3 regions of the Paenibacillus sp. A14 genome follow, and region 3 is predicted to be linked to each of the others. Evidence: riboswitches for the same ligand, from Rfam matches in the RefSeq annotation. Region 3 holds a riboswitch; each other region holds the start of a gene.
What was found. A riboswitch is a leader RNA that binds a small molecule or an ion and turns the genes downstream of it on or off. The one in region 3 is predicted to bind cobalamin.
Positions count from the first base shown of each region.

Region 1: it holds a riboswitch for cobalamin, as region 3 does, so the genes downstream of both, metE (5-methyltetrahydropteroyltriglutamate--homocysteine S-methyltransferase) here and V4U88_RS18955 (anaerobic ribonucleoside triphosphate reductase) in region 3, are expected to answer to the same signal.
Region 2: it holds a riboswitch for cobalamin, as region 3 does, so the genes downstream of both, V4U88_RS13285 (ABC transporter substrate-binding protein) here and V4U88_RS18955 (anaerobic ribonucleoside triphosphate reductase) in region 3, are expected to answer to the same signal.

Region 1 is NZ_JBAGJD010000003.1:139,206-145,227, forward strand. Features, by position in the region: gene V4U88_RS08590 (putative RNA methyltransferase) at 175-1,065, shown strand; gene V4U88_RS08595 (metal-dependent hydrolase) at 1,043-1,543, opposite strand; gene V4U88_RS08600 (FMN-dependent NADH-azoreductase) at 1,686-2,312, opposite strand; gene metE (5-methyltetrahydropteroyltriglutamate--homocysteine S-methyltransferase) at 2,423-4,717, opposite strand; cobalamin riboswitch at 4,870-5,068, opposite strand; gene V4U88_RS08610 (helix-turn-helix transcriptional regulator) at 5,152-5,514, opposite strand; gene V4U88_RS08615 (multicopper oxidase domain-containing protein) at 5,820-6,022, shown strand, end outside.
Region 2 is NZ_JBAGJD010000004.1:394,500-400,521, forward strand. Features, by position in the region: gene V4U88_RS13265 (serine hydrolase domain-containing protein) at 1-884, opposite strand, end outside; gene V4U88_RS13270 (putative DNA modification/repair radical SAM protein) at 1,082-2,386, shown strand; gene V4U88_RS13275 (TIGR03915 family putative DNA repair protein) at 2,383-3,186, shown strand; gene V4U88_RS13280 (TRM11 family SAM-dependent methyltransferase) at 3,298-4,248, shown strand; cobalamin riboswitch at 4,373-4,578, shown strand; gene V4U88_RS13285 (ABC transporter substrate-binding protein) at 4,775-5,788, shown strand; gene V4U88_RS13290 (FecCD family ABC transporter permease) at 5,785-6,022, shown strand, end outside.
Region 3 is NZ_JBAGJD010000007.1:159,124-165,145, forward strand. Features, by position in the region: gene V4U88_RS18940 (hypothetical protein) at 1-490, opposite strand, end outside; tRNA gene V4U88_RS18945 (tRNA-Thr) at 654-725, opposite strand; gene V4U88_RS18950 (MTH1187 family thiamine-binding protein) at 833-1,141, opposite strand; cobalamin riboswitch at 1,637-1,879, shown strand; gene V4U88_RS18955 (anaerobic ribonucleoside triphosphate reductase) at 2,112-4,052, shown strand; gene nrdG (anaerobic ribonucleoside-triphosphate reductase activating protein) at 4,049-4,579, shown strand; gene V4U88_RS18965 (ribonucleoside-diphosphate reductase subunit alpha) at 4,780-6,022, shown strand, end outside.

The DNA of each region.
Region 1 (6,022 bases), on a different contig from region 3:
AGGAGGTTAATTTCCTCCATATGATGAAGACAAGGGGCTCTGTCATGATTATTCAATTCATTCGTTATCGTTAATGAAGGCATGGTCGAACAACTGGGTATTTTTGTAAATTGATGCCTGGTTTGTTTGTCTATGCCTTTTTCATTGGGATAAATGAATGAATGAGGTGTATACATGAGTCCATCGAATAAACTGGAGTTAGCCGCCAGACGGCTCTCCCGCCAAGTTTCGCTTTTCCGCTGCCCGTTCTGTCAGGGGCCGCTTCAAGTCGCCGGCGGAAAAAGTATGATCTGTCAACAAAGGCATACCTTTGATATATCCAAACAAGGTTATGTGAACTTTTTGCACAAACCTATAGAAAGCAAATACGGAACCGCCTTGTTCACATCGCGGACCGAGGTTTGCCGCAGCGGATGGTTTGCTCCGTTAACCGAGCGTATCTCGGCAAAACTCCTCGGGGCCCTGCCGTCCGAACGCCGGAGCCTACCGCTTCTCGACGCCGGCTGCGGGGAAGGCTCGCATTTGGCTGCCATCGCCGAGCGGATTACCGCCTTTAGCAGCCGCCAGGTTGACGGAGTCGGACTGGACATCTCCAAAGAAGGCATCGCGCTTGCCGCCAAGCGGCATAGCCGGCTTTCCTGGTTCGTGGCCGATTTAACAAAAAGCCCGCTCTCCGACCACAGCTTCGACGGAATCCTCAACATCCTCTCCCCTTCCAATTATGGGGAATTTCATCGGATTCTGTCCAAGGACGGCCTGCTGGTTAAAGTGATTCCCGGCCCCGACTATCTTCGGGAGCTCAGGGAACTTCTCCATCCGGGCAGCCGCAAGGAAACCGGCGTAGCGGCGGAAACCCGGCAACGCATGCAACACGGCTTCCGGCTGGAGGACTCCCCCCGTTTGACGTATCAACGGGAGGTTCAACAACCTCTGCTTGGACACCTGATCGCCATGACCCCGTTGTCCTGGGGCGCGGATTCCGAAGCTCGCCGAATAGCCGCCCATCTGGCTCAGCTCATGGTAACCGTCGATTTCATCCTGCTCATAGGACGGAAGCGTAGCTGAGAATCGGGTAGATCAGAACCGCCGCTCCGAGCAGCAAACGGAATACGCCTTCGGCGAAAGATCCCGTCTCAATCGCCAGGAATTTGGGCACAAGCCGAAATTTCCGGTGCCAAGGCCATAATAGCGCCACGCCCTGGTCATTGAACATGTCGATCAAAGTGTGGGAAGCATAAGCAAGAATAAGAGTCCAGAAAAATAACGCAGGCAAAGCGGACAAAAGGCTGCCCAGCGCCAAAATGAACAGAAGCGAGTGCGTCAGCGTCCTGTGTTTGATCTTCGTCAATTGAAGAATCCAGGACAAAGGCAGCAGCAGCTTGGCCATCGTCGATCCTTTCTTGTCGATATCGGCCAGCGGTCCGGCAAGACAGCCGATCGTCAGCGCCGCCGCGCTCTCCCAGCTCAACAGCGGCTGATGATAATAGACCAGCACACCTTCGGCGGCGAGCAGACCGGCAAGACTATGGGTTTTTTGCAGCATACAACAAGTTCCTCCAAGCTTATCCATGATTGTAAAACGGATTATACCAAACATATGATCGCATTGTCTCGTCCAAATTTAAAAAAGGCCTATCCGCCGAGATCAAAATCTCGGTCGGACAGGCCTTTTCAATGTATAGAAATTAGAATTTGGCAGCCAGATCAGCCGCACGTTTCACGCCGTCCTGAATAATGGACTCCGCGCGATCCGGGAATTGATTATGCCCTTCCACAATCACGGTTTCCGGGTTTTGAATGCCCCAGAAGCCCAGCGTGGTCAGCATGTACTTCATCGACATTTCGGCGGCCGCCGCCGGACCTTCGGAATAAACGCCGCCGCGCGCCTGCAGCAGGGCAACCTTCTTGTCGCCAATCAGGCCAACCGGCCCTTGCTCCGTGTATTTAAACGTTTTGCCCGCTTGATTCAAATAGAACAGGTAGGTCAGTAGTTGCGCCGGAATCGTAAAGTTCCACAGCGGGAAAGCGAAAACGACTTTATCGGCGTTCAAAAACTGATCCAGGTATGTGTTTGCCAGATCGGCCGCTTTTTGCTCTTCCGGCGTAACCGACAACCCTTTGCCCAGCTTGAACAGTCCGTTCAGCATATCGTTATCGTAGTAAGGGAGCTCGGCTTCGAACAGATTCAGCTCGGTGATCAGATCATCGGGATGAGTTTCTCTGTACGTTTTCAGGAAGCTTTCATACAGCTTGACCGTTGCCGATTGCTCGACCGGGCGGTTATTGGCTTTAATAAACAAAACATGTGACATAGCGGTTTTCCTCCAAAAAGTTTATTTTAGCTAACTAATATTCTCGTACTATATTTAGTATAGTAACAAAGGAATATCCACTATGTCAAATGTTGTTTGCCAAACCCTATTTATTTGGCGGAAACGGACGAACCGATCGCTTCCCGGCTGCGCTTGGCGGCCGAAACCATATTTTTTAGAGCGGCGACGGTTTCTTCCCGCCCGCGGGTTTTCAGTCCGCAGTCCGGATTGATCCAGAACAGCTCCGGATCGAGGACTTGCAGCGCCCTGCGGACCATCGCCATCATTTCCTCTTCGGCAGGCACCCGCGGACTGTGGATATCATACACGCCGAGCCCGATGCCGAGCGGATACGTATTCTCCTCGAAGCTCTGGATCAGCTCCCCGTGGCTGCGTGACGTCTCGATCGAGATCACGTCGGCATCCAGATCCCGAATCGCATCGATCATGTCGTGGAACTCGCAATAACACATATGCGTATGAATTTGCGTAGTGTCACGGACCGAGGATGTCGTGATTTTGAAGGCCTTGACCGCCCAATCGATATAGGCCTCACGGTCAGCCGGCTTTAGCGGGAACCCTTCCCGCAGCGCAGGCTCGTCAACCTGAATCATCGTTATGCCCGCTTCTTCCAACGCCTCTACTTCTTTACGCAGCGCCAAGGCGATTTGGTAGGTTACAGTCTCCCGCGGCAAGTCGCTGCGGACAAACGACCAATTTAATACCGTCACCGGACCCGTCAACATGCCTTTGACCGGTTTCTTCGTCAAGGACTGGGCAAAAGCCGTCTCCTTCACCGTCATCGGGCGATCGAATTCCACGTCGCCATAAATGAGCGGAGGCTTCACGCAGCGGGTGCCGTACGATTGGACCCATCCTCCTTTGGTGAACGCAAAGCCAGGCAGCTTTTCCCCGAAAAACTCAACCATATCCGTCCGCTCAAATTCGCCGTGAACCAGCACGTCCAGGCCGATTTCCTCCTGGATGTCGATCCAGGTGCGGATCTCTTCGCGAATGAATTCGTCATACCGTTCGGCCGTCCATTCGCCTTTGCGCCATTTTTGACGGGCCGCACGAACTTCGGCGGTTTGCGGAAAGCTTCCGATCGTCGTTGTCGGAAGAAGCGGCAGGTTCCACACGCGCTGCTGCTCCCCCCGACGTACCTCAAACGGACTAATCCGTTCGGAAGGCTGCTCCGCGATGCTTCGAACCGCCTCCTGGACGTTTTTGCGGCTGCGCGACGGGTCCGCGTTCAAGCGTTCCAGGGCCTGACGGCTTTCCGCCAGCAGGGCCGGGGTTTCGCCTTGCAGCGCCTGATGCAACGCCGCGACTTCATCCAGCTTCTCTTCCGCGAAGGCCAGGGCATCCTTGAGCACCTCCGGCAATCCCTCCTCTCCCTGGGCCGAAACCGGCACATGCAGCAGGCTGCAGGAAGGCTGGACAATCAGATCGGAATCCGCAGACAGCAGCCCCGCAATCTCGCCGATGAAATCCTGGACCGCGGGCAGATCGGACCGCCAAATGTTGCGGCCGTCCACCACTCCCGCAGCCAACGTCTTGCCGGCCGGGAAACCGTGTTGCCGAAGGGCTTGCAAGTTGCCTTCCCGCCCATGCACGAAATCCAGGCCAATCCCGCGAACCGGCAGTGCAATAATCTCCTCGTACCGTTCGACGGCATCGAAATACGTTTGCAGCAAGATCCCGGCTTGCGGCAGCTCTGCCGAAATCGCACTATAGATTTCCTGAAGCAGCGCCAAATCCTCATCCGATACGAAAGTAACGAGCGCCGGTTCATCGACTTGAATCCATGCCGCACCTTCCTGGTCCAGTTCGCGCAAAACGGTGACGTACAAAGGCAAAAGCTTTTGGCTCCATTCCCGAAGACTTCCGGACGCGCCTTTGGACAGCTTCAGAAAAGAATATAATCCGAGAACGACCGGCTTGCCGGCGATTCCCAGCTTCTCTTTGGCTTCACGGTAGGCTTGGAGCGGGAGATTCGCCGTAAGCTCCGGCTCCCTGTTTCCCAGCTCGGGGACGATGTAATGGTAGTTCGTGTTAAACCATTTGGTCATTTCGCTGGCAGCAGCGGTTTTGCTGCCTCTGGCCACCGCGTAGTATGTTTCGAGCGGAACAGGTCCGCCGCTGTATTCAAAGCGTTCGGGCACAAGTCCGAACATTACGGCCGTATCCAAAACCTGATCATAGTAGGAAAAATCCCCCACCGGAATCCAATCGATCCCTTTCCCCTTTTGCAATTTCCAATGTTCGCTGCGAATTTCGGCTAACTGGCGGTGAAGCTCCGCCTCCTCCAATTTTCCGCTCCAGTACGCTTCGATCGCTTTTTTCCATTCCCGCTGTTTGCCGATTCTGGGGAAACCCAAATTTCCGCTCGATATTTTACCCATAATTATAAGCCTCCTCAACATATGTCTTTCGAAAATAGCAATAAATGCGGCAAGAAATCAAAAAGGCCCTCTTTAGGCAATGCTAAAGAAGACCTTCGTATAATTGTCCGATGGATCGAATCTCTAACACCTCCCTATCTCCCGTAGGTACAGCAGTGTTGCCGGAAAAGGCAGGTCTCCTGGCTTCGGAGTCATCGCCGATCACGCTGCCTTCCCAGTGTCTTTCGACATCAGTGGCCATTTCTCGCATGACGGCTCCTCCGTTACAGTGGCGGGACCGCGCCGGCGTTTCACCGGACTTCCCTTTTAAGCTTCAGCCGCGGCTGAAGCACCTCTTCCCACATTATGCAGTTTTAAGTATGAACTCAATACTAACGGATGTCGCCGGATAATTCAACAGTAATCTTATCGGGATCTACTAGTTTCAACTAAAATTAATTAAAGTTATCCGCTACCGCTTTGTTCAGCATGCCGATGCAGCGGTCAAGATCCGCTTTGACCTGCTTTTTGTAGAGTTTGGCTTTTTCCGCTCCATCGTCGGTAAAATGGTACAGCACGATCTCTTGGAAATCGACGCTGGGGTCATTGCCTTTCAAATGCTTGGTCCTGTATAGAATCCCTTCCTGCACCAGTTCGTGGAGGGCCCGGTAGATTTCGCTCTGCGGCGGTACGTAGCCGAACGGCTTGAACTCTTCTTTCAATTCCTCCAGCATTTGATAGCCGTAACCCCTGCGCTGTTCCACTTTCGTGATCAGAAATAGCTTCAGATAAGCCCGCTGCGCAAGCATAAATGCCATAGCCGTCCCCCCTGTTTCTTATAGATCAATATAACTGAAGTCTAAAATTTGTACAACCGGACCATCTTCCCCTGTTTTACTGGATTGGTAAAAGAACAAGATACGGTGGTCTTAACTTAAAATTGTGAGGATCTGGGTACGCGCAAAATGCTTTTTCTATTGTGAATTTTTCATATATTGAAATTGCATAATTAAGGTTTTGGTCGTAGCCAAATGAACTATTTTTACTTATGTGATTTATATCACAATTGAGTGTTCAATTCCCTTGTACCCTTGACTTATCGGATAAGAGGAGGAATCGATCCATGAAGTTTCTAAAGCCCGCTTTTTTCGTCCTGGCCAGTCTCCTCGTGCTGTTGACCGTTTGGTTTTCGGGTTCCGCTCAGCCCGTTCGAGAGGCCGAACCCGCCCAGGAAGCAAAGACTCTCGATCAGCCTCCGGTCGAGCCGGTGGTCCGCCGCGACGGTCAGGTCGTTCATATCGAACTCACCGCCCAAGTATCGAATGT
Region 2 (6,022 bases), on a different contig from region 3:
TCGGCCGTGGTCGTTAGCCCTGCGGCAGCCCGCTCGGCGAACCGGAAGGCCGGCAGCTCCTGTCCGAAATAACCGTAAGCTTTGGTTAAGAACGGTCTGTCCTCCTCTTCTTGCCCGAAGCTGCTGGAATCCATCCCCAGCGGGTGAAGCACCCGATTTTTCATATAGTCCTCGAACGGCTGCCCCGAAACCTCCTCAATCACCATCTGAAGGATCGTGTACCCCGCCCCCGAATATGCCGCTTCTTTGCCGGGAGCTAAGGCGAATTTCACGGGATCGTTGAACAGGCCGGCTCCGGCGAGAGATTGCTCGGGCGCAGGGAGCTTCCGGCCCGGCTCGACGCCCATATAACCGGGATGCGGAGCAAGCCCCGCGGTATGGCTTAACAGACGCCGGAGGGTCACTTCCTCCGAAACGACTTTCGCACCTGGAATCGTCCGGTTTCCGAGATGCTTGCTGACCGGGTCATCCAATGATAATTTTCCCTCCTCCGCCAGCTTTAAAATCCCCCAGGCGGTAACGCTTTTGGAAATGGATCCCGCTTGAAAACGCGATTTTTCGTCCAGCTTCCGGCCGGCCGTTTTGTCCGCGAATCCGTACTGTAGGGCATAGGCGGTGTTGCCATGCTCAAGCACGCCGATCGAGACTCCGGGAACACCGTATTTTTTTTGCAGCAAAGGAACCTGTTCATCCAAGTAACGCTTGAATTCCGACACATCGCCCTTCTTCTCCGCGTGCCCCGAACGTTCGGGGTTCGATGTTGCCGATATGGCCGATACGGCGCCTGCCGCAGGGAAACAGGCGTATATGCCGGCGGTGATTATTAGAACCGGCAGCAAAGTTTTTGGGATGATTTTACCGGCCAGGCCCGATTTCTTCTTCATTCGTAATTCAACTCCTCTTCGATTCAATCGCTTTATACAGCTTTTTAGTATAGGCGGGGCTCCGTTTTGTTCCCATCGATTTCCCTTAATCGGTTCTAAAAGGAATCTTACATTTTCATTACAAGAAAATGGGGTTTTTTGTATTTACAAGAACAGATGTTCGTATTATAATGATGATCAAAAGGGAGGATCGTTTTATGGATGTATTGGAGAAGCTTGCGATCTTGACGGATTCCGCCAAATACGATGTTTCCTGTTCCTCCAGCGGGAGTGAGAGGTCCGGGCAAAGCGGAAAGCAGGGGAACACCGTTGCCTCGGGCATCTGCCACAGCTTTGCCGCCGATGGGCGCTGCATCTCTTTGTTGAAGGTTCTGATGACAAACAGCTGCATTTTCGATTGCAAATACTGCGTAAACCGCCGCTCCCACGACACCCGCAGAGCTATGTTCACACCGGAAGAGCTTGCGGAGCTTACGATGAATTTTTACCGCCGTAACTATATTGAAGGTTTATTCTTAAGCTCGGGGATCATGAGGAATCCGGATTATACTACGGAACGATTAATCCGGGTATTGGAACTGCTGCGGAATCAATACGGGTTCTCGGGATATATTCATGTGAAGGCTATCCCTGGAGCGGATCCGGCGCTGATTTCCAGGCTGGGACTGCTCGCCGACAGGATGAGCGTAAACATTGAGCTTCCGTCCCAAGCCAGCTTACGGCAGCTTGCGCCGGATAAGAGCAAGGAGACGATACTCCGGCCGATGTCGGCGATCCGGGAGGGCATCCGCGAGAACAGCACCGATTTGGTAAAGTTTCGGCATGCGCCGAAATTCGTGCCGGGGGGCCAGAGCACCCAGTTGATCGTGGGGGCAACGCCGGACAGCGATTTGAAGATTTTGACTCTGACCGAGGCGTTGTATCGCAAATACGAGCTGAAGCGGGTGTACTATTCCGCTTACACGCCGGTGATGGAGCATTCGCTGCTCCCGGCGCTGGACAGTAAACCGCCGCTTCTGCGGGAGCATCGGCTCTACCAGGCTGACTGGCTGCTGCGGTTTTACGGATTCGAAGCCCATGAACTGCTGGATGAAAGAACTCCGAATTTCAATCCGTTTATGGACCCCAAGTGCCATTGGGCCGTAAATCATATCGATCGATTCCCCGTGGAGATCAATCAAGCACCGTATGAAACGTTGCTCCGGGTTCCAGGGATCGGCGTGCGGAGCGCCAAGGCGATCGTTGCGGCGCGGCGGGCGGGAAAACTGGACTTCGCGGGATTGAAGAAGCTCGGGGTAGTACTGAAGAGAGCCCAATATTTCATCACATGCTCCGGCAGACGTCTTGAGGGATTGAAAGTGAAGGAGAGCACAATCTTGAGATCGCTGCTATCCCAAAAGGAAATCTCCTTGTATTTGCCCCAGCCCCAGGTGGAACAGCTTAAGCTTTTTAGCGACGAAGAACTCGCGGCAGGCAGGGTGGCGGAAGTGGCTGCAACATGAACTGGGCTCGCCAATCGGCGTACATTTATGATGGCAGCTTTGACGGCTTTCTTAGCTGTGTGTTTGAAAGCTATGACCGCAAGGAAGAGGCGGTGGATATCCGGCCGAGTGAAGATAATCTGTATGTTCTGTTCGATGCCGTATGGGTGGAGACTGATCCGGTAAAGGCGGCCAGAGTTTACAAGGGAATCGGTGTCAAAATCTGTCCGGCGGCGCAGGAACTGATCCGTAACGGCTTCCTGACATGCATGTCCGATAAGGAACTGCTGCTGTACCGTTTTTTGCGGCTTGGCTTTCAATATGGACGTACGGTCATGGATATGCTGACGGAAGATACGGTGCATCGGCTCCATAAAGCGGTGAAACATTTAAGGACGGAGAGCCATGCATATATGGGATTCGTCCGGTTCGCGGTTTATGGCGATGTTCTGGTCGCCGTTATTGAACCGAAGAATCAGGTGCTGCCGCTGCTGGCGCCCCATTTTTGCGATAGATACCGGGGAGAATCGTTTCTGATTTACGACAAGACGCATAGACAAGTATTGATGCAGCGGCAGGATGGTCCACCTGCTGATCGAGTGGGACTATTTTGCATGGAGGAGCTTATATTGCCCGAGCCGGACGACGAGGAGAAGTCCTACCGGAGGCTGTGGAAGCAGTTCTATGATACGGTGGCGGTCCGGGAAAGAAGCAATCCCCGGGCCCGGCTTTCCCATATGCCCAAACGTTATTGGACCCAGTTAACCGAGATGCAGCAGAGCGATCTTTCTTCAGGTCCCTTCCCGAAACGTCTTCGTTAAGCCCCGTTCTTCTGCTACAATGGTTCAGTGAATGCTTAGAATACCTAAGTCTTTTTGCTTGACCGAAAATGATCGGCTCTAAGCGAGGCAAAGTAAGAAGGAGACGGGAACGTGGACTTGAACGAGAAGCCCGATAGCTATATCTACCCCTACGCGTGTCATGAGAACGAGAGCGAACTATGCAGGCTTGAGCTTCACAGTTTGTTCGGATATGCCCCCAGAGCTCATTTTTTTATGGAAAGCGGAACTGCCATCGGAGCAAATCGGAGTCCTTTTATTTCCATGGAAATGAAAGTGCTGGGAAGATGCGGCTCCCTCGAGGGGATTCTCACTCTTGCGGAGAAGATCGACTTAAAGGGAAAGACTTTTAAAGTGAAATATATTAAAAACGGAGTCCCTTGCAGCTATGAGGACCAGCGTCAGTTGGAGAGAACAGTGGGAGCCCGGATCCGGGGCAGGGCGGAGATGCGGCAGCCGGATATCCTGTTCGGTCTTTTACACGACGGGGAATCATGGAGGCTAGGAGTCTGTCATCCCACGGACCCTATTTGGCAGAGACACAAACATAAGCCCCGGAATTATTCGACAGGGCTTTCCGCGGCTATGGCCCGGAGCCTGGTTAATATCGCGGTCCCCGCCACGGCCGGAATACGGGCGATCGATCCCTGCTGCGGGATGGGCAACGTTCTGATCGAAGCCCTTTCCATGGGGATCGAGATTGTGGGACGGGATCTTAATCCGCTCGCTATTCGCGGAGCGAGGGTAAATCTGGCTCATTTCGGGTACCGGCACGAAGAACTTGTCAGTATCGGTGATATGAATGAAATTGACGGGCATTTTGACGCGGCGATTTTAGATATGCCTTACAATCTATGCTCCGTTCTTCCTCTGGAAGAGAAGCGGGCGATGCTATCAAGCCTGCGCCGGTTCAGCGACATTTCGGTGGTCGTATCCACGGAAGAGCTGGAACCCGAGTTGGAGCGGGCGGGTTTTCAAATTCAGGGCTTCGCCAAAGTAACGAAGGGGGCTTTTGTGCGAAGCATCTGGGTATGCCATAGCTGATTGAGGGCTTATCACGAGCCAGCTGAATACTTGGACGAACCGCACAGCGGAGTCGCTCTTTCGTATTGTAAGTTTACGGCTTTTCCCCTATAATCCAAAAGAGATAGATCGCCTGGATTCAAGCGAATAAGAAGTACCCGTCGGTCCCGAAGCCCGCTTGTTTTGCGAGCCCAGGGTTAAAAGGGAAGCCGGTGAAAGTCCGGCACGGTCCCGCCACTGTATACAGGGACGCGCCCAAGCATGCCACTGTCTTACGCCACAGTACGACGGGAAGGCGGGCGTTCGTCGGTACCTGGAAGTCAGGAGACCTGCCCACGGGAATGTTAGACGGTCCTTCGAGGAAAGGATGACGTTCTGCTTAGAGGACGGACCCGAGCGTTCCGGCACAGGAACATGACGGCTCCGCTATAACTTTGTAGACGTAACCCATCCGCAGGATGGGTTTTTCTTCATGAAGAGACATCAAGTTTCGCTTTATGTCAGGCAGACCAGTCAAGAACTACAGAACACAGAAGGAGCGAAAGAGATGAAAAAGTGGACCAAGATCTGGGGGATCTGGCTTCTGGCCATTCTGTTGCTCGTCACCGCAGGCTGCGGGGCGAACGGTAAAAATTCCGCGGAGAACGGCAATGGCGGACAAGCTCAGCAGCAACAGGAAACGCCAAAGGATACGTCGAACGCAACGGACCAAGAGAGTCCGAAAACGACTTATCCGCTTACGGTAAAAGACGGGTACGGCAGCGAATTTACGTTCGAATCGGCGCCGCAGCGCATCGTGTCTCTGGCACCGTCGGAAACCGAAGGGCTGTTCGCTTTGGGGCTGGACGAGCAGATTGTCGGCGTTTCCGACAATGACGATTATCCGGAAGCCGTAAAAGACAAGCCGAGAATGGGCGGCTTCCAGGTTAATGTGGAAGCGGTCGTTGCGGCTCAGCCGGATCTGGTGCTGGCGGGGAACCTGGTTGGCGAGGATACGGTGAAGAGTCTGACGGATCTCGGTTTGAAAGTGTTCCGTTCCAACGCGAAAACGATGGAAGAGGTCATGGCGAACATCCGGTTGGTCGGGCAAATTACAGACCGTCAGAAGGAAGCCGGCGAGGTAACCGGCCAAATGCAGGCCGAACTGGATAAGGTAAAAGAAGCGGTGGGCAAGCTGCCGGCCGATCAGAAGAAAAAGGTCTATATCGAGTTCTCGCCAGGATGGACGGTCGGTAAGGGCGAATTTATGGATGAAATGATTACGCTGGCCGGCGGGGAAAATGTCGCTTCCGATATTAACGGCTGGAGCGAAATCAACGAAGAAAACATTATCAAGGCGAATCCGGATGTTATTCTTTACGCCAAAAGCGTCGTTGACGAGAACAACCGGACGCTCGCCGATATCATCAAGAGCCGTGGAGGCTGGGATAAGATCACCGCGGTTAAGGAAGGCCGCATTATCGGATTGGACGACAATTTGTTGAGCCGACCCGGTCCACGCGTGACCAAAGGGCTTATTGATGTGGCCAACGCGATTTATCCGGATTTGATTAAGCCGTGAGGACCAAACTGGCAGGCTACGGATTTATAGGCCTCGGGCTGCTGATTCTTACCCTGCTGGTCTGTGTGGGATTCGGCTCCGTCAAAATGCCGATCCTCGAGATCGCGAAGATCCTGCTGCATCGCCTTCCGGGCATCGGCCATTGGATCGAGCCGACCTGGAATACGGCTTCGGAGCAGATCGTCATGCAAGTCCGGCTGCCCCGCGTGCTCCTCGGCCTGCTGGTCGGGGCGT
Region 3 (6,022 bases):
CCGCAATGTTCGCTTCAATCGCTTCGACTCCGCCAGGTAATTTAACCTTAGCGGCCTCTTCGGCCTTGATCCGTTCTTCGTAACCCTTAATAGCTTCTTTTTCGGCATTAATTTTTACATTTAAGCCGTTAATTTCCCTATTAAGCTTGTCTATTTGATTGGTCCATTTAGTCTCGGGAGTTAACGCACTCCCCTCTTGCGCAGGAGCCGGAGCCGTTGTGCCTCCTGTTCCTTCCAATACGATCGTCTTCCCCTTTACATCGAGCGAGGTCCCCGTAGCTTCCGCGATTGCCCGCACCGGAGCGTATGTAGAACCGTTGATAACCGCCGCTTCTGCGATCATCTTGCCGTCCTGCTCAACCGCATAGACTCCCGTTACCTTCGCGCCCATGATCGATTTAACTGCCGCGGCAAAAGTCGGAACTCCTCCGAAAAGCAGCGCACCAACAACCAAACCAGACACCGCGCCCGTTATGAAATTCTTCTTCATCAATAGCTCTCCCTTGGAAAATAATTCTACCTATACCTATTATCAGCCACGGAGGTTGGTAGTTTCAAGTATTTAAATCGTATGATAATGTGAATCACCACACGCAAAAAAAACGCGCCCCCCGAAAACCTCGGAAGCCGCGCTGTGCTTGAGTTATAAAAGATGCTGGTGAAGGGAATTGAACCCCCGACCTACGCATTACGAGTGCGTTGCTCTACCCCTGAGCTACACCAGCAGAATCACTTGGTAAAGTGAAACAAAAATTATTATACTCCGTTTTAAAAATATTGCAAGGGCCAATGTCTGGTAATTAAACCAACCATTTGCTTGGCTGCAACAGGGTTAGGATGAACCGAGTTTATCCTGCACAGACCGCAGCTTCTGCTCCGAGGAGCTCTCTTTGTCCCGCCGGTCATCGATTTTAACCGAAGTGGAAACGCGCTGGGCCCCGGATTGAAACGGAGCCTCATGGATCGCCCGAATCGCCGTAAAAATTCGATCGAGCGGCCCCTCGATAATCGTACTCATCGAAGTCAGGGTGCATTGGACTCCTTCCTGCTTTTCAAGTACCCGCTGCAGCTCGGCAACATATGAACTCAGACTGGTGGAACCTGTACCGATCGGAATGACCGTAACTTCCGCGATCGCCATGTGACAACCTCCCGTTGTTCCGCTAACCGGATTTTTTATTTATTGTAACAAGTTCGGGACCCGGAATTCAATCGGTAAAGGTCGAAAGGTCCGTCGCTTGTGATAAAGACTCGCTCTGCGGTGGGCAATCGAACCTCCGATTTTATCTAACGCAAACTATAACCGCTATTTGCGCCAAAACGGCCGGTCTCCATTTTTATCGGACACAGTAGCGGCTATTATTTCCGTTACGCGTTAGTGCACCTCCACCCGAAACAACCCACCGCAAGCAGACAACGGACTCCCCTCCGCCCCCGCTTACTCCCCTCCCAAACTAGCAAACGCTTACCTCATCATCGCCACAATCTTGCCTCAAAATCTACTATTTTTTTTCGTCCCCGATTCCCCGCATCCTGATTGCTTTCGACTGTTTTTCAGCTGTTTTTCAAATTCAAATTCTGTTATCCGCCCGTTTACAAACACAATATATTGGGTTATTATGATACAGCATCAACCAAATATAGTGTACAGACGGGTGAACCGGCACAAGCACGATGCCGGGGCTTAATAGGGAAGTGCGGTGCAAATCCGCTGCGGTCCCGCCACTGTAACCGGAAGCTTTATAGAGAGTGCGATCCCCCGGGTCTCACTAGCTATAGATCAGCATCCTCCGGCATATGCCACTGCAGACGCCATTGTCCGCGGGAAGGAGCCGGAAGGTCCGGAAGCCAGGAGACCTGCCCGTCTGGATGGCACCCGAGTAGCCCTGCGAGGTACAGGCCAAGGTGTCCGCTTGCCGCCATACATATAAGTCATTCTGGCGCGCCGCAAAGGCGACGTGCTGTTTTCAAAGAGCGCAACCGGGCATTTTCGACCTCTTTGGGGGTGGAAATGCTTTTTTATTTCTAATTGTGAATCGGAAGGAGATTTTATCATGGCACTGCTCAACCATTTCACTACAAATACAAATAAAGGTACCTCCAAGGAACAAATGCTGGATGAAGTTATTAATCTGGGCGAGGAAATCGTATCCAGCTCCAATTTGGAAGTCCTGCGCGAAAACGCCAATTTGAACGGGGAAAGCTTCTCGGGCAAAATGAGCAAGTTCGGCAGCGAATACGCCAAATGGTACGCCAACCATTTCGTGATGCCTGCGCGGCTCGTTCAAGCGATCCAAGATAATGTGGTCTATGTGCACGACCTCGATCAATACGCCATCGGCACGACGAACTGCATTTTTATCCCGTTTGCCAAACTGCTCCGCGAGGGCTTCAATACCGGCAACGGCAGTGTCAGACCGCCGAATTCGATCATGACGGCGATGGCGCTCGTCGCGATTATTTTCCAGTCGCAGCAAAACAGCCAATACGGCGGCGTCTCCGCCAACATGCTCGATTTTGACCTGGCCCCTTATGTGGCCAAGTCCTTCGCCAAATACTTCCGCAAAGGGCTGGATTATTTGGAAGAAGGCGATCCGGCCGCCGACCTCGGCGGTGAGGTGACCATGAGCCGCAGCGATCTCCGGGAGCGGTTCCCGAAATCTTTCCGATACGCGTTAAAAGAAACCGAAACCGAAACGCTCCAGGGCGCGGAAAGTCTGATCCACAATCTCAATACGATGTCGAGCCGCGCGGGCGGGCAAATCCCGTTCACCAGCATCAACTACGGCACCTGCACTTCGCCGGAAGGCCAGCTCGTTATCCGTTCGCTGCTGTCCGCGACAATGCGGGGACTCGGCAGCGGGGAGACGCCGATTTTTCCGATCCAAATCTTCAAGTGTAAACAGGGCATCAACCAGAATCCGGGCGAACCGAATTACGAGCTGTTCCTGATGGCGGCCGAATGCTCGGCCAAGCGGCTCTATCCGAACTTCGCCAATCTGGACGCACCGCTGAATCTGATGCATTACGATCCGCAGAATCCGGATACCGAATTCGCCACTATGGGCTGCCGCACGCGCGTGCTGAGCGACCGGTTCGGCCGGAACCGCCTGTCCGGCAAAGGTAATCTTTCCTTTAATACGCTGAATCTCGTCAAGCTCGGACTGGAGCACGGGATCGCGCTGGGCCGGCGGAAGGAAGCCGATGAGCGCGGATTCTACCGGGAGCTGGACCACTACCTGGACATTGCTCTGGAAGGCCTGCTGCACCGCTTCCAGATCCAGTCCGCCCAAAAAGCCAAAGCCTCGGACTTTATGATGCGTGAAGGGGTATGGGAAGGCGGCGAACAGCTCGGTCCGGATGACGCGGTCGGAGAACTGCTGAAGCACGGCAGCCTTTCCCTCGGCTTCATCGGTCTTGCGGAGTGCATGAAGGCGATGTACGGCAAGCACCATGGCGAGGATGAAGCGGTCTACAAAAAAGCTTACGATTTGATCGCCTACATGCGCGACTACTGCGACCGGATGAGTGAGGTTCACAACCTGAACATCACCCTGTTCGCCACCCCGGCGGAGGGGCTGTCCGGGAAGTTCACGAAACGCGACCGCGCCTTTTACGGTACTGTGCCGGGCGTTGTGGAACGCGAGTATTATACGAACTCCTTCCACATTCCGGTGTATTACAAACTCAGCGCCGCCAAAAAAATCGAGCTCGAAGCGCAGTTCCACAACCTGTGCAATGCCGGAGCGATCTCCTATATCGAATTGAACGGCAACGCCCGCAGCAATCCGGCGGCGTTCCTGAAGATCGTCCAATACGCGCTTTCGCAGCAGGTCAGCTATTTCAGCATCAACCATCCGATCGACCGCTGCTCCGCCTGCGGTTTTGAAGGGATTATCGGCGCGAACTGCCCTTCCTGCGGCAGTCACGAGAACGATGTCCATATCCGCCGCCTGCGCCGCGTCACCGGCTATTTGACCGGCGACTTCCAAACCCGCTTTAACGCGGCCAAACAGGCGGAGGTCCGGGACCGGGTCAAGCACGACGCATGAACATCTGCGGCTACTACCCGGAATCCATCAATGAAGGCGAAGGCCTCCGCGCCGCCATCTTTATCAGCGGCTGCCGCCATTACTGCAAAGGCTGCTTCAGCGCAGCCACCTGGAACTTCAATTACGGCGAGCCGCTGACGCCCGAACGGGAGACGGAGATCATCGCCGATATTGCAAACAACCCGCTGCTGAGCGGGGTAAGCCTTCTGGGCGGGGATCCGTTTTTCTCCGCGACGGAAGTCGGCGCGTTTGTCGACCGTCTCCGCGGGGAAGCCGGCCCGGTCCCGATCTGGATTTATAGCGGCTATACCTATGAGGAATTGACCTCGCCGGAGCACGCGGAGGCCGGGTCGCCCGAATTCCGCCTGCTGGAACGCTGCCAGGTGTTGGTAGACGGGCGCTTTGTCGAGGAACTGCGCGACCCCTCCCTGTTATACCGGGGCAGCTCAAACCAGAGACTGATCGACATTCCGCAAAGTCTTGCTTCCGGAAAAGCGGTGCTCTGGGAACCAACTTTCTCTTTCTAGCTTATTAAGTTTCTAGTATAATTTATGGTCTGTGATGATTTTTATAGACCTTTTCAAAATAGTGCCAACGGCGTCCTTTCCAGGGCGCCCCTTTTCTCCTGAATATTTTCAATTTTAGAATTAAAATTTGTAGATTTAATGCCTGACGGAGAGATCCGATCCGGGCAACAACCCATGCTCAGAAAGCGAGGAATTTACTCATGCCACTGCTCGTAAATAAACCCAACAACCGCCAGCTCGCGTTTGACAGCGAACGCCTGGGCGTCTACGCCGACCGCATTCTGCACGGACTACATACCTTGGACAAGGAGCGTCTTTTGCGCGGCGTCAACGCCAAACTGAGACGCGACGAAGTCACCGGCGAAGAAATCAGCAACGCGTTCACCATGTCGGCGCTCGAACTTGTGACAAAAGAAGAGCCGGAGTGGAAATTCGCAGCCGCCCGCGCGCTGCTGACCTCGCTCTACAAAAAAGCGGCCGTCAACCGCCGCTATAAAGCGTATCCGGAAGAGCCATACGGATCGTTCCATCACCTGATCGTCGAGCTGTGCAAAACCGGCATCTACCGCGAGGAGCTGTTGGAGTGCTACACCAAAGAGCAAATTGAGGAACTGGGCGAGACGATCGACCCGTCCCGCGACCTGCTGTTCGACTATATCGGACTGCTGACGTTGGCCGAACGTTACCTGGCCACCGACTTCGAAGGCCGGACGATGGAACTTCCGCAGGAACGTTACATGATCATCGCCATGTACCTGATGCACCAAGAGCCTGCGGAAAAGCGCATGGAGCTCGTTAAAGAAGCTTACTGGGCCATGAGCAACATCTACATGACAGCCGCGACGCCGACGATGTCCAACGCGGGCAAAAAGGTCGCCGGCCAGCTGTCCAGCTGCTTTATCGACACCGTCGACGATTCGCTGGAAGGCATCTTCGATTCCAACACCGACGTGGCCCGGCTCAGCAAAATGGGCGGCGGTATCGGCGTCTACCTGGGCAAGGTGCGGGCCCGCGGCTCCGACATCCGCGGTCATAAAAACACCAGCTCCGGCGTCATCCCCTGGATTCGCCAGCTGAACAACACCGCCGTCAGCGTCGATCAGCTCGGTACGCGCAAGGGCGCGATTGCGGTCTATCTCGACGTTTTCCATAAAGATATTCTCGCTTTCCTCGACCTCAAGCTGAACAACGGGGATGAGCGGATGCGCGCCCATGACGTGTTCCACGGCGTTTGCCTGCCCGATCTGTTCATGGAAATGGTCGAAGAGCGCGGCGAATGGAATTTGTTCTGTCCGCATGAAGTGAAGAAGACGATGGGCTGGAAAGACGAGAACGGCCGTGCACTCGGCCTGGAGGATTTCTACGACGAAGAGTTCGGCAAAGGATCGTTCCGCGAAAAATACGAGGAGGCCGTCAACCATCCGACGCTTCCGCGAATCACGA